Regions from separate parts of the Chelatococcus daeguensis genome, predicted to be linked through region 2. Evidence: predicted binding sites of a transcription regulator. Region 2 holds the regulator's gene; each other region holds the start of a gene.
What was found. Region 2 encodes PhoB, which activates phosphate uptake and scavenging genes when phosphate is short. Its sites were predicted from a motif close to TGTCATNNANCTGTCAT; they were not measured.

Region 1 (4,562 bases), 1.5 Mb from region 2:
GGCGGCCGCGATGGCGAGCGGGATGGCGGCGCGGCGCTCCGTGTCGAGCGTGCCAAGGTTGACGAGCAGCGCATCGGCGCGGCGCGTGAAGTCGGCGACCTCGTCGGCGACGATGGTCATGGACGGCACGGCACCGGCCGCGAGCAGCATGTTGGCGGTGAAGTTCTTCGCCACCGCATTGGTGATGGCATGGACACGCGGCTGCCGTCCGCGCAACCGCACGAGGATCTCGTGGGCGACATGCGCGGAGAAATCGCCGGATCGCATGGTCCTGTCCGTCCGCCCGGGCGGGGGCCCGTCGTTTCGCATCTCGCATTCCTCCGCCGGCACGACCCGGTTCAGGTTCGGTGGGTTGACGCATTGCGCCTCTCAGCCCGGCCTTATGGGCACCCCAAGGAGATCAGTGTGGCTTTAAGGCGGCTCGCCGTGCAATGCAAGCGCGGCTCAGGTGGCGCGCGGCGGGGCGGCGGCGTTGGCGCGGCGGCGCTCGAGGCCGAGGCGATGCTCGCGCCAGATGACGAAGAGGCCGGAGCCCATGACGATGGACGAGCCGATGATGACGGCCGGCACCGGCAGCTCGCCGAAGATGAACCAGCCGATGAGGATGGCCCAGATCATGGTGGTGTATTCGAACGGCGCGACCAGCGAGGCATCGGCATAGCGATAGCTCTGCGTCAGCAGGATCTGCCCGAGGCCGCCGAGAATGCCGATGCCGACGAGGATCGAGAACTCTGTGAAGGTCGGCGCATTCCAGCCGAGCACGATGGTGGACAGGCCGAGCAGCGTCGTCAGCATGGAGAAGTAGAAGACGACCGCGCCGGTCTTCTCTGTGCTGATGAGCCGGCGCACCTCCACCGTCGCGCCCGCGGCGCAGCAGGCCCCGACCAGCGCGAAGACGGCACCGATGGCCGCGCCGTCGCCAAAACCGTTGACGAGCACGCTCGACTGGAAATGCGGCGTGAGCATGATGAGCACGCCGACAAAGCCGACGGCGACCGCCGTCCAGCGATAGACCCGCACTGTTTCCTTCAGCACGAGCGCCGCGAGGATGACGACGATCAGCGGTGCCGTGTAGCCGATCGAGATGGCATCGGGCAGGGGCAGGAACGACAAGGCGAAGAAGCCGCAGAACATGCCCGTGGAGCCGATGACGCCGCGGCGGGCGTGGCCGAGGATGTTCTTCGTGCGTACCGCGTCGATCAACTCGCCGCGCCAGCCGAGCCACAGGAGGAGCGGCACCAGCGCGAAAGCGGAGCGGAAGAAGACCAGTTCCCCGGTCGGAAACGCCGTACTGACGAGCTTGATGCCCGCTGACATCAGGGTGAACGAAAGCGCCGAGAGGACTTTAAGGCCAATGCCTAGGAGGGGATTCACGACACTCTGCCGCCTTGGATACAGGCGTAACCAAACCACGAAACATCGGCTTGCCCAAGGCCCGCCGCGGCAAGCCTGTCATGCGCCGGGGGCACGGGAACGGAGCACGTCATCAAAGTGAGATGTGAATCGGCTCTTTAGGGTCAACGCGATCAGACGGACGGATCTGCCCCCGTGTCCCAAGAAAGCGACGCTGTCCGCGTCCGGACCTTGTTCATCTCGGACGTCCACCTCGGCACCAAGGGGTGCCAGGCGGAGTTGCTGATCGATTTCCTGCGCCACTATGATGCCGACACGGTCTTCCTCGTCGGCGACATCATCGACGGTTGGCGGCTGAAGTCGGGCTGGTACTGGCCGCAGGCCCACAACGACGTGGTGCAGAAGCTGCTGCGCAAGGTGCGCAAGGGGGCGCGCCTCATCTATGTGCCCGGCAACCACGACGAGTTCCTGCGCGACTATGTGGGCAGCAATTTCGGTGGCATCGACATCGTCGAACACGCCATCCACGAGACGGCGGACGGCAAGCGCTATCTCGTCATCCACGGCGATCACTTCGACCTTGTGGTGCGCCACGCCAAGTGGCTCGCGCTTCTTGGGGACTGGGCCTACGGCGCGGCGCTGACGATCAATACCTATCTCAACGTCGTCAGGCGGCGGCTCGGTCTGACCTATTGGTCCTTGTCTGCCTGGGCCAAGCTCAGGGTCAAGAATGCCGTGAACTACATCGGCCGCTTCGAGGAACTGCTCGCCTCGGAAGCGCGGCGGTACGAGGTGGACGGCGTCATCTGCGGTCACATCCACCATGCCGCGATGCACGAGGATTTCGGCGTGAGCTACATCAATACCGGAGACTGGGTGGAATCCTGCACCGCGCTTGTCGAGCATTACGACGGGAGCCTCGAGATCCTCAACTGGGCCGGACGCATGCCGCAGCGCGCTGCCATGGCGGGCGAACCGGTTGCCGACCAGCCCCCACGCGCCGCGAAGGCGGCCAGGGTGGCGGCATGATGCGCGTCGTCATCGCCAGCGACGCCTGGCGTCCGCAGGTCAACGGCGTGGTGCGCTCGCTGGAGAACGTGGCGGCCCATGCCTGTTCGCTCGGCGCGGACGTGCATTTCGTCACGCCCGACGCCTTCAGGACCGTGCCCCTGCCGTCCTACGGCGAAATCCGACTGGCACTCGCCGGCACCCGCCGGATGCGTCGCATGCTCGCCGAACTGAAGCCGGATTTCGTCCATATCGCGACGGAGGGGCCGATCGGGCTCGCCATGCGGCGCGTGTGCCTCGCCGAGGGCCGTGGCTTCACGACAAGCTATCACACACGTTTTCCGGAATATCTGTCGGCGCGCCTGCCGGTGCCCGAGCGCTGGGGCTACGCCGCCCTGCGACGCTTCCACAACGCCGGCGCGGGCGTCATGGTGAGCACGCCGACGCTGGCGCGGGAGCTCGGCGCGCGCGGCTTCGCCAATATCATGCGCTGGTCGCGCGGCGTCGACGCCGACCTGTTTCGCCCCAGGGCGGATGCACGTGGCGCGCTCGGCGTGCCAGCGCCGGTCTTCCTCTATGTCGGCCGCGTCGCAGTGGAAAAGAACCTAGAGGCCTTCCTCAAGCTCGACCTGCCGGGCACGAAGGTGGTGGTGGGCGACGGGCCGGCGCGCGCCCGCCTGCAACAGAGCTTCCCGCAGGCGCGCTTCTTCGGCACGCTGACGGGTGAGACGCTGGCGGAGGTCTATGCCGCGAGCGACGTCTTCGTCTTCCCGAGCCTGACCGACACGTTCGGCATCGTGCTGCTGGAGGCACTGGCCAGCGGGTTGCCTGTCGCCGCTTTCCCCGTCACCGGCCCGCTCGACGTGGTGGGGGGCACCGGCTGCGGGGTCCTCGACATGGACCTGCGCACCGCAGCGCTCGCGGCGCTCGACATCGACCGCAGCCTCTGCCGCGATCTGGCGCTCACCTACAGCTGGCGGGCGAGCGCGGGCCAGTTCTTCGACAACATCGTGCAGGCGAACGCCTCGGCGGGCGGCGTGCCGCTGGCCGCCTGACCACACGCTCAGGTGAAGCGGCGCAGCTTCTCCTGCCAGCTCAGGGCGTCGAAGGCGGCGAGCACGGACGGCTCGAAGCGCGGCTCGTCGCTCTTCTGCGCCGTCTCCTGCCGCTGCGGAACGGGCTGTGGCGCCTCGTCCCGGGCGAGCGCCGCGCTGCCGCGGCGCGTGTTGCCGGGATCGACGAAGACGACATTGCCGGCATAGCGCCGCACCCGTGCGGGCTGCACCTCTCCCGGGCTCGGCGCGGTCCGCGCGACCGGCGGTTCGTCTGACGGCGACGCCTCCTGCGCTGGTTGAGCCGGATGGCTCGCGGCATCGTCCGGGCGTGATGTTTGCGAGGTCGTTTCCGGCGCAGCGGACATGCGGGCGGGCGCGTCGGTGCGTCGGCGGCGCAGGCCGTTGTCGCTGCCACCGGGCAGGCTCACGACGACGTCGGGCTTGTCGCGTCCGGCGCGGGGCGCTTCCTCGCGCGGGGCGAGGCCGCGCAGGCGCTGCTCGACACTGGCGAGGAGCGCGAGCGCCTGGCCGAGGCGGCGCACGGTGATGTCCTGCATCAGGCCGAGGGTGTGCAGGTCGCCGGCATGCTTCTCCAGCGCGGTGCACAGCGTCTCCTCGGCGCCACGCTCGCGCAGCGCCCAGGCAAGGTCCTGGATCTGCTCGGTGGCGTTCGCCATGCCGTCGGCGGCGGCGCGGGCGGTGCGAAGCACGGGATCGGTGCTCTCGTCCGCCTCAGGCACGGGATCGTCCCGCCGCGTGGCTGCGATCGCGGCCTGCCCGGTCGCGACGAGCGCCGCGATATCCGCGATCTCGGATTCGAGATAGACGAGCCGGGGCGAGCGCCCGGGAATGGCGCCTTGCATCTTCTCGATCGCCCGCAGCACGGAAAGCGTGTCGCTGTTGCGGTTGCGGCGCGCGAACTCGTTGAGGAACCAGCGCCCGCGCTCGCTCTCCATCACCGCGGCCTCGATGGCCTCGTAGCTTGCATCGTCGAGCGGCTTGTCGCTTTCGGTCATGCGGCCCGTCCGTACTCGTTTCACTCACACGCAGCGCCGCCGCTCAGCACAGCGACGACAGGCGACAGGCGACAGGCTAGTGCAAGCATCTGAACGATCCCTTACGGCTCGATTGCGGCCGATGCCGCGA
Region 2 (4,562 bases):
GGCGGCGCTCGGCATCGGCGCCTCGCACCAGCAGGCGGTGTTCCACCACGTGCTGCCGCTCGCCATGCCCGGCATCATGACCGGCACCATCATCGGCATGGCGCATGCGCTGGGGGAAACCGCGCCGCTGCTCCTCATCGGCATGGTCGCCTTCATCGTCGACGTACCGGGCTCAATCACCGATGCGGCGACGGCGCTGCCCGTACAGATCTACCTGTGGTCGGACCTGCCGGAGCCGCTGTTCCAGGCCAAGACCGCCGCCGCCATCCTGGTTCTGCTCGCTTTCCTCTTTATCATGAACGGTCTTGCCATCCTGCTGCGCCGCCGCTTCGAGCGCCGCTGGTGAGCCGCGTCGCGGGCCGAAGGGAGTTCTCAATGATGACGACGATGCCGAACATCGAGCTGGCGAAGGCCACGGTGGCCGAAGTCGCGGACGAGGCAGCGACGAAGGTCGTGGCCCGCGAGGTCAACGTCTATTACGCCGACAAGCACGCCTTGCACGATGTCTCGATTGACATTCCTGAGAAGGCGGTCACCGCCTTCATCGGCCCGTCCGGCTGCGGCAAGTCCACCTTCCTACGCTGCATCAACCGGATGAACGACACGATATCGATCTGCCGCGTCAGCGGCCGCATCGAGATCGACGGCAGCGACATCTATGACCGGAATCTCGACCCGGTGCAGTTGCGGGCGAAGGTCGGCATGGTGTTCCAGAAGCCGAACCCCTTCCCCAAGTCGATCTACGAGAACGTCGCCTACGGGCCGCGCATCCACGGGCTCACGAGCTCCAAGGCCGACCTCGACGAGGTCGTCACCATGAGCCTCAAGCGCGCCGGTCTCTATGAGGAGGTGAAGGACCGTCTCGCCTCGCCGGGCACCGGCCTCTCCGGCGGCCAGCAGCAGCGCCTGTGCATCGCCCGTGCCATCGCCGTCAATCCCGAGGTCATCCTCATGGACGAGCCGTGTTCGGCGCTTGATCCCATCGCCACGGCAAAGATCGAGGAGTTGATCGACGAATTGCGCGAGAACTACACCATCGTCATCGTCACGCACTCGATGCAGCAGGCGGCCCGCGTCTCGCAGCGCACGGCGTTCTTCCACCTCGGCAAGCTCGTGGAAGAGGGGCCGACGGAGCAGATCTTCACGGCGCCGCAGGACAAGCGGACGCAAGACTACATCACTGGGCGCTTCGGCTGAGGCTGCCGCAGCAACAAGGATTGCCGACGATGACCGATCATATCGTCAGCTCGTACGACGTCGAGCTCGATACCCTGCGCAGCAAGATCGCCGAGATGGGTGGCATCGCCGAGAAGATGCTGGGCGATGCGACGATAGCCCTCGTGCGGCGCGATGCAGCCCTCGCCCAGGCGGTTATCGCCGTCGACGAGCGGCTCGATGCCCTGCAACACGACGTCGAGGAACGCGCCGTGCTCACCATCGCCAAGCGCCAGCCGATGGCGGTCGACCTGCGCGAGATCGTCTCCGCCATCCGCGTGGCGGGCGATATCGAGCGCGTCGGCGACCTCGCCAAGAACACCGCCAAGCGTGTCGTCGCCATCAGCAACGAGATGCAGCCGCAGAAGATCGTCGGTGGCGTGCAGCACATGAGCGACCTCGTGCAGGCCCAGCTCAAGGATGTGCTCGACGCCTATGCGCAGAAGGACACGGCCCGCGCGCTCGACGTGTGGCAGCGCGACGATCGCATCGACGCGCTCTACACCTCGATCTTTCGCGAACTGCTGACCTACATGATGGAAGACCCGCGCAACATCAGCTTCTGCACGCATCTCCTGTTCCTCGCCAAGAACATCGAGCGCATCGGCGACCACACCACCAACATCGCCGAGACCATCCACTATCTTGTCACCGGAAAGCCGCTCGCCGCCGAACGGCCGAAGAGCGACGACTCGAGCTTCACCACCGTGCCGGTCTCCGGCCGGCAGTAAGTGTCGATCACGCGCCAGCGTCCACCACGGAAGGACCGATGGGACCCCGTATCCTCATCGTCGAAGACGAAGAGCCGCTCACACTCCTCCTACGCTACAACCTCGAGGCCGAAGGCTATACCGTCGATGCCGTCGCGCGCGGTGACGAGGCCGAGGTGCGCCTGCGCGAGCAGGTCCCGGACCTCGTGCTGCTCGACTGGATGCTGCCGGGACTGTCCGGCATCGAGCTATGCCGGCGCTTGCGTGCCCGCCGGGAAACGGAACGGCTGCCCGTCATCATGCTCACCGCCCGGGGCGAGGAGGGCGAGCGTGTGCGCGGTCTCGCGACCGGCGCGGACGATTACGTCGTCAAGCCCTTCTCCGTACCGGAGCTCCTGGCGCGCGTGCGTGCCCTGCTGCGCCGCGCCAAGCCGGGCCATGTGGCCACCGTGCTCACCGCCGGCGATATCGAGCTCGACCGCGAGACCCGGCGCGTACGCCGTTCTGGCCGCGAGCTTCACCTCGGCCCCACCGAGTTCAAGCTGCTCGAGTTCCTGATGCAGAGCCCCGGCCGTGTCTTCACGCGCGAGCAGTTGCTCGACGGCGTCTGGGGCCACGACGTCTATATCGACGAGCGCACGGTGGACGTGCATGTCGGACGCCTGCGCAAAGCCATCAACCGGGCCCGCAAGCCGGACCCGATCCGCACGGTGCGCGGCGCCGGCTATTCCTTCGACGAGACCTTTTCGCACGCGGAGTGAAGCGCGATGCTGCCGCCATCCCCCGGTGCGGCCAGCAAAGAGGCCGGAGCGGCCCGCTCCGGCCTCTTTGCTGGCCGCTTCTGTCCCCGGTCAGGAGCGCATCACCTTCTTCTCGCGCCGACGGTCCGCCGCCGGCTGGTAGGCGATGCGCGCATGGTGCGCGCAATAGGGCATGCCGAGGAGGGAGCGCGCGCCGCAGAAGCGGAAGTCCGGCGTCGTCGGGTCACCCATCGGCCAGCGGCACATGGCTTCCCGCAGCTCCATGATGGTCACGCGCTCGCTCAGCGGCACGACCACCTCGTCCTGGGGCTGGAACTGTTCCTGCGGCACCGCCTCGGTCTCGAGCTCGGGCGCCGCGGCGAGGGCTGTGTTGCCGCGCACGACGGTCTGGCCCGATGGCTGCGTCATAGGATGGCTCGGGCTGCGTGTGTGCGCGGCCTTCCGCGGCCGGGAGGCCGCCGGTGCCGCCGACTTGGCGCGGCCGGAAAGCCCGAGGCGATGCACCTTGCCGATGACGGCATTGCGCGTCACGCCGCCGAGCTCGGCGGCGATCTGGCTGGCGCTAAGGCCTTCGGTCCAGAGCTTGCGCAGCAGCTCCACCCGCTCGTCGCTCCAGGTATTGCTCTGATCGCTCATCGCTCTCTCCGCCCGGCTCGTTCCGGCGCGCGCAAGGGGAGCGCGAAAGAGGCTCTTGCCTCGTCGCATCCTGCTGCAGGTAGCGCCGATAGGGAATTGGCCACACGATATGTCGTGGTCTGTGGCTCGGAAGCTACAATATGAGGGAAGGCACGAGCAAGGCTTCGCGCCGGCCGATCTGCGTTTTCCCCAAGATCGTGACAGCAATCGGGCGCCGGCTGATCGATCGTATCAATGCGATTGAATTGACAGTCCCTGTGACCCATCTAAAATTGTGGACGGTGCCGCCCCTGCCCGGGCGGCACTTTGATTTTCGGGAAAATCCGAGGCGTCCGGCGGCAGGCCGGCGCCTCATCGCGGAGACGAGAGACGTGACTTCGCCGCTTCTGCAGACCTATGCGCGGGCCGACATCGAATTCGAGAAGGGCGAGGGCGCGTGGCTCGTGACGCGAAGCGGCGAGCGATACCTCGATTTCGGCGCCGGCATCGCTGTCAACGCCCTCGGCCATTGCCATCCGCATCTCGTCGAGGCGTTGACCGCGCAGGCCGGCAAGCTCTGGCACACGTCGAACCTCGTGCGCATCCCCGAGGGCGAGCGGCTCGCCCAGCGGCTGGTCGATGCGACTTTCGCCGACAATGTCTTCTTCACCAATTCCGGCGCCGAGGCGCTGGAATGCGCCATCAAGATGGCCCGGCGCTACCATTCGTCCAAGGGCCAGCCCGAGCGCTTCCACATCGTCACCTTCGAGGGCGCCTTCCACGGCCGCACGCTGGCGACCATCGCCGCCGGCGGCCAGAAGAAATATCTCGAGGGCTTCGGCCCCAAGGTCGAAGGCTTCGACCAGGTCGCCTTCGGCGACTGGGAGGCGCTCGAGGCCGTCGTCGGCCCGCAGACCGGCGCCATCCTCATCGAGCCGATCCAGGGCGAGGGCGGCATCCGCGCCGTCGCGCCCGAGGCGTTGCGCCGCCTGCGCAAATTCTGCGACGAGCGGGGCCTCCTCCTCATCCTCGACGAGGTGCAGAGCGGCGTCGGCCGCACGGGCAAGCTCTTCGCGCACGAATGGGCCGGCATCACGCCGGACATCATGGCGGTGGCCAAGGGCATCGGCGGCGGCTTCCCCATGGGTGCCTGCCTCGCCACCGCCGAGGCGGCGAGCGGCATGACCTATGGCGTTCACGGCACAACCTTCGGCGGCAATCCGCTCGCCATGGCGGTCGGAAATGCGGTGCTCGACGTGGT
Region 3 (4,562 bases), 1.1 Mb from region 2:
CGCCGGGTCGTCGCCCGTCCGGATGATGACCTGGCCCTTGCCGTCATAGCCGAAGCGGCGCGTCTTGAGCACCGCCGGCCGGCCGACAGCGGCGAGGGCGGCGCGCAGGTCCGTCTCGTTGGAGACGGCGCGGAAGGGCGCAGTGGCGATGCCGAGGTTGCTGACGAAGGTCTTTTCCTCGAGCCGGTCCTGGGCCACGGCGAGCGCCCGTGCGCCGGGGCGCAGCGGCACGTGCGATTCGAGGATATGGGCCGTGTCGGCGGGCACATTCTCAAATTCGTAGGTGACGACGTCGACGCTCGCCGCAAAGCCGACGAGCGCTCCCTCGTCGGTGTAGGAAGCAACCGTATGGCGGGCCGCCACCTCGAACGCCGGGCTGTCAGGCTCCGGCGCATAGACATGGGCCTTAAGGCCATAGCGTGCGGCGGCGAGCGCCAGCATGCGGCCGAGCTGGCCGCCGCCGAGGATGCCGATGGTGGAGCCTGGGGCGAGCATCGCGTCAGTCATCTTGCGGCCGCTCGGCCACGGCCGCGCTCTGGGCGGCGCGCCAGTCGTCGAGGCGCGCCGCGAGCCCCGTGTCGGAGAGGGCGAGCACCGCGGCGGCGAGAAGAGCGGCGTTGACGGCTCCGGCCCGCCCGATGGCGAGCGTGCCGACGGGAATGCCGGCCGGCATCTGCACGATCGACAGGAGGCTGTCCTGGCCCGACAGGGCCTTCGACTGCACGGGCACGCCGAAGACCGGCAGCGGGGTGAGCGAGGCGACCATGCCCGGCAGGTGGGCCGCGCCGCCAGCTCCGGCGATGATCACCTTGAAGCCCTCGTCCCGCGCCCCCCTCGCAAAGGCGAACAGCCGCTCCGGCGTGCGATGGGCAGAAACGATGCGCGCGTCGTGGGCGATGTCGAGCGCGGCCAGTGTCTCCGCCGCGTGGCGCATGGTCTGCCAGTCCGACTGGCTGCCCATGACGATGGCGACCGGCGTTTGCGTCGTCATTGATGATCCTGCGAAAAGTCTTCCGCGCGGGGCATACAGTAACAGGCGGCCAGTCGGCAATCAGCAATCGGCTCCGCTCGCGCGACGCGCCGACGCTGCGGGCGTTCGGGACACGAAATTGCGTCCGGTTGCTGCGAGGGGGGTGTCCGCCCGACTGCCGCTAGGCAATGATGTCCGGCGTCAGCCTGTCCTCGAGAAAGGTGATGCGATCCTTGAGGATGAGTTTGCGCTTCTTCAGCCGCTGGATCTGTAATTGGTCGGCGGGGCCGACGGATTCGATCGCCGCGATCGCCGCATCGAGGTCGCGGTGTTCCTCGCGCAGGCGATTGAGTTCGCCCATCAGTTGCTGGCGCTCGTCTTCGTCGTCGATATCGATGGTCATCATGGCGCTGCCCGGGGGCATCGATCCGGAGAATGACGGAAGTCGGAAGTATGCGGCGTGGCCGCACGCTCGGCAAGCCGAGCCCCTGCAAAAAGGGTGGCTTGCCCACGGCTCGCCGCCGGTGCACCGCCGATGGCGGAATCTGCTTCGACTCCGCCACAATGCTGTGTCACAGTTCTGTCGTCGGAGTGATCCGAAGGAGGAAAGCGATGTCTTTGAACGCCCATCTGGCCGAACTCGCAAAGCGGCACGAAGCGCTTGAGCGCGAGATCCAAACGGTGCAGGCCAGCCCCTCGGCTGACGAGCTCAAGATCGCGGAACTCAAGCGCAAGAAGCTGCAGTTGAAGGACGAGATGGAGCGCTTGCGTCATACGACGATATCGCAATCGATACATTGACGGATCTGCCGGCCGCACGACCGGCACGACGGCCACCCCTCAGGGTGGCCGTTTTCATATGGGCGAGCCGACGCGTCACGCCTCGCGGGCCATCTCGCGCAGGCGGAATTTCTGGATCTTGCCCGTCGAGGTCTTGGGCAGTTCGGTGAAGACCACGTGGCGCGGGCATTTGAAGGCCGCGAGTCGGCTGCGGCAGAAGGCGATCAGTTCCTCCGCCGTCGCCTCCGCCCCGGGCCTGAGCTCGACGAAGGCGCACGGCGTCTCGCCCCATTTCTCGTCCGGCTTGGCGACGACCGCGGCGGCCTGCACCGCCGGATGCTTGTAGAGCGCATCCTCGACCTCGATGGAGGAGATGTTCTCGCCGCCGGAGATGATGATGTCCTTCGAGCGATCCTTGAGCTGGATGTAGCCGTCAGGGTGCTTGACGCCGAGGTCGCCGGAGTGGAACCAGCCGCCGGCGAAGGCCTTGTCGGTGGCAGCCTTGTTCTTCAGATAGCCCTTCATCACAACGTTGCCGCGGAACATGACCTCACCTAGCGTCTCGCCGTCGGCCGGCACGGATGCGAGCGTCTCGGGGTCGCGCACGTCGAGGCCTTCGAGCACGAGGTAGCGCACGCCCTGGCGCGCCTTCTTCGCCGCATAGTCACCCGTCGGCAGGTCGTCCCAGGCGCTGTTCCAGTCGTTGACGACAGCGGGACCGTAGGTCTCGGTGAGGCCGTAGAGATGGGTCACGTCGAAGCCGGCGTCCTTCATGGCGGCCAGCACCGCCTCGGGCGGCGGCGCGGCCGCGGTGAAGAAGGCGACCTTCTGCGTGAAATCGCGCTTGTCCGTGGCAGGCGCATTGAGCAGCGTCGCCATGACGATGGGCGCGCCGCAAAGATGCGTGACGCCATGTTCGGCGAGCGCTGCATACATGGCGCCGGCGCGCACCTGGCGCAGGCACACATGCGTGCCGGCGACCACCGAGATGGACCAGGGAAAGCACCAGCCGTTGCAGTGGAACATCGGCAGCGTCCACAGATAGACGGGATGCTTTCCCATGCCGCAGGTGACGACATTGCCCATGGCAAGCAGGTAGGCACCGCGGTGGTGATAGACGACGCCCTTGGGGTCGCCGGTCGTGCCCGAGGTGTAGTTGAGCGAGATCGCGTCCCACTCGTCGTCCGGCATCTGCCATGCATGGTCGGGGTCGCCGCCGGCGAGGAAGGTCTCATAATCCGTCTTGCCGAGGACCTCGCCGGGGCCGTAGTATTCGGGGTCGTCGTAGTCGATGACGAGCGGCTTCGCCTTGGCGAGGGCGAGTGCCTCGCGGATGGTTTTCGAGAACTCGCGGTCGGTGATGAGCACCCTGGTCTCGGCATGGTCGAGCGTGAAGGCGATGATGGCCGCGTCGAGCCGGGTGTTGAGCGTGTTGAGCACCGCTCCGGTCATGGGCACGCCGTAGTGGCATTCGAGCATCGCCGGCGTGTTCGACAGCATCACCGAGACGGTGTCACCGCGGCCGATGCCATGAGCTGCGAGCGCCGAGGCAAGGCGCCGGGCGCGAGCATAGAAGTCGCGATAGTTGCGGCGCAAACTGCCGTGGATGATGGCCGTACGCTCGGGAAAGACGCTTGCGGCCCGTTCGAGGAAGGTCAGCGGCGTCAGCGGCTGGAAATTGGCCGGGTTGCGGTCGAGGTGGAGGTCGTAGGCTGAGGCCGTCATCTTTCCAGTCCGCTTCGGAACTTGCGATGTGGCAGCCTAGCCGGCGAGGTTGCGGGCGATCAATCAGCCAAAGGGAGAGGCGCCTCGTCGGCCTAGGGTGCGACCGGCGCGGGCAGGGGCAGGCCCTTGGCGACCATGACGGTGCGGGCCCGGTCGGGATAGTCGGTGATGAGCCCGTCGACGCCCCAGTCGATCAGGCGCGCCATGTCGTCGGTCTCGTTCACCGTCCAGGGCACCACCGCCAGCTCCATCTCCTGGGCTTCCTCGACGAGCGGCTGCGTGAGGTTGCGGAAATTGGGCGACCAGGTGGTGCAGCCGGCTTCCGCGACGAGCGCCGGCACTGAATCGAAATCGTCAACATCGAGGCCACCGAGCCAGGGCGAGCCCCCGTCCTTGCCGCGCTGGAGCGTATCGAAATTGCCCTCGCTCGTCAGGCACACGCGCGGAAGGTCGGGCGAGACCTCCTTGAGGGCCATGAGGGTGCGCCAGTCAAAGGACTGGACCGTGACGCGCTCCCCGAGCCCGGCCTTGTCGATGGCCTTCGCCAGCGCCGTGGCGAAGGCGCGCGGCTCGGGCGTGCCGGCATCCGGCGCCGGGCTCGACTTGGTCTCGATGTTGAAGCGCACGTCCTTCGCGCCGAGGCGTTCGGCGAGGGCGAAGACATCCTCGAGCGTCGGTATGCGCGTGCCGTCGACCGGCGTCTGCTCCGGGAAGGACTTGGCGGTGCGGCTGTCCGGCCTGGTGCGGCCGACGTCGAAGCTCCGCAGTTCCTCGAGCGTCATGGCGGTCAGCGCCTTGCCCGGCCCGGTCAGGAAGGTGCCGTCGGGCCCGCGCGTGATGTCGGGATTGAGCCTCGGGTCGTGCGAGACGACGAGCACGCCGTCGCTCGTCATGCCGATGTCGAGCTCGAGGGTCGCGACCCCGGTGCGCAGGGCTTTCTCGAAGGCGGGAAGAGTATTTTCGGGCGAGAGCCCGCGCGCGCCGCGGTGGCCCTGCAGGTCGAAGGCGGCCGCGCTAGCGCCTGCCAGGAGGATGGCAAGGCAGGCCACGCCGGTGCGAAGGATAATGGAAGGTGCGAACGGCGGCA

Region 1: the regulator PhoB is predicted to act here: its motif matches at 1,482-1,498, upstream of BOQ54_RS12285 (UDP-2,3-diacylglucosamine diphosphatase).
Region 3: the regulator PhoB is predicted to act here: its motif matches at 1,541-1,557, upstream of BOQ54_RS14035 (YdcH family protein).

Annotation. Positions count from the first base shown of each region.
Region 1 covers NZ_CP018095.1:2,579,315-2,583,876, reverse strand. Annotated here, with positions in the region: gene thiM (hydroxyethylthiazole kinase) at 1-267, opposite strand, end outside; TPP riboswitch at 298-404, opposite strand; gene BOQ54_RS12290 (DMT family transporter) at 445-1,374, opposite strand; gene BOQ54_RS12285 (UDP-2,3-diacylglucosamine diphosphatase) at 1,549-2,382, shown strand; gene BOQ54_RS12280 (glycosyltransferase family 4 protein) at 2,382-3,416, shown strand; gene BOQ54_RS12275 (hypothetical protein) at 3,425-4,432, opposite strand.
Region 2 covers NZ_CP018095.1:520,985-525,546, forward strand. Annotated here, with positions in the region: gene pstA (phosphate ABC transporter permease PstA) at 1-346, shown strand, start outside; gene pstB (phosphate ABC transporter ATP-binding protein PstB) at 379-1,197, shown strand; gene phoU (phosphate signaling complex protein PhoU) at 1,227-1,946, shown strand; gene phoB (phosphate regulon transcriptional regulator PhoB) at 1,985-2,686, shown strand; gene BOQ54_RS02415 (GcrA family cell cycle regulator) at 2,777-3,322, opposite strand; gene BOQ54_RS02420 (aspartate aminotransferase family protein) at 3,694-4,562, shown strand, end outside.
Region 3 covers NZ_CP018095.1:2,952,882-2,957,443, reverse strand. Annotated here, with positions in the region: gene BOQ54_RS14050 (5-(carboxyamino)imidazole ribonucleotide synthase) at 1-507, opposite strand, end outside; gene purE (5-(carboxyamino)imidazole ribonucleotide mutase) at 500-991, opposite strand; gene BOQ54_RS14040 (YdcH family protein) at 1,152-1,376, opposite strand; gene BOQ54_RS14035 (YdcH family protein) at 1,583-1,771, shown strand; gene BOQ54_RS14030 (acyl-CoA synthetase) at 1,847-3,475, opposite strand; gene BOQ54_RS14025 (glycerophosphodiester phosphodiesterase) at 3,568-4,562, opposite strand, start outside.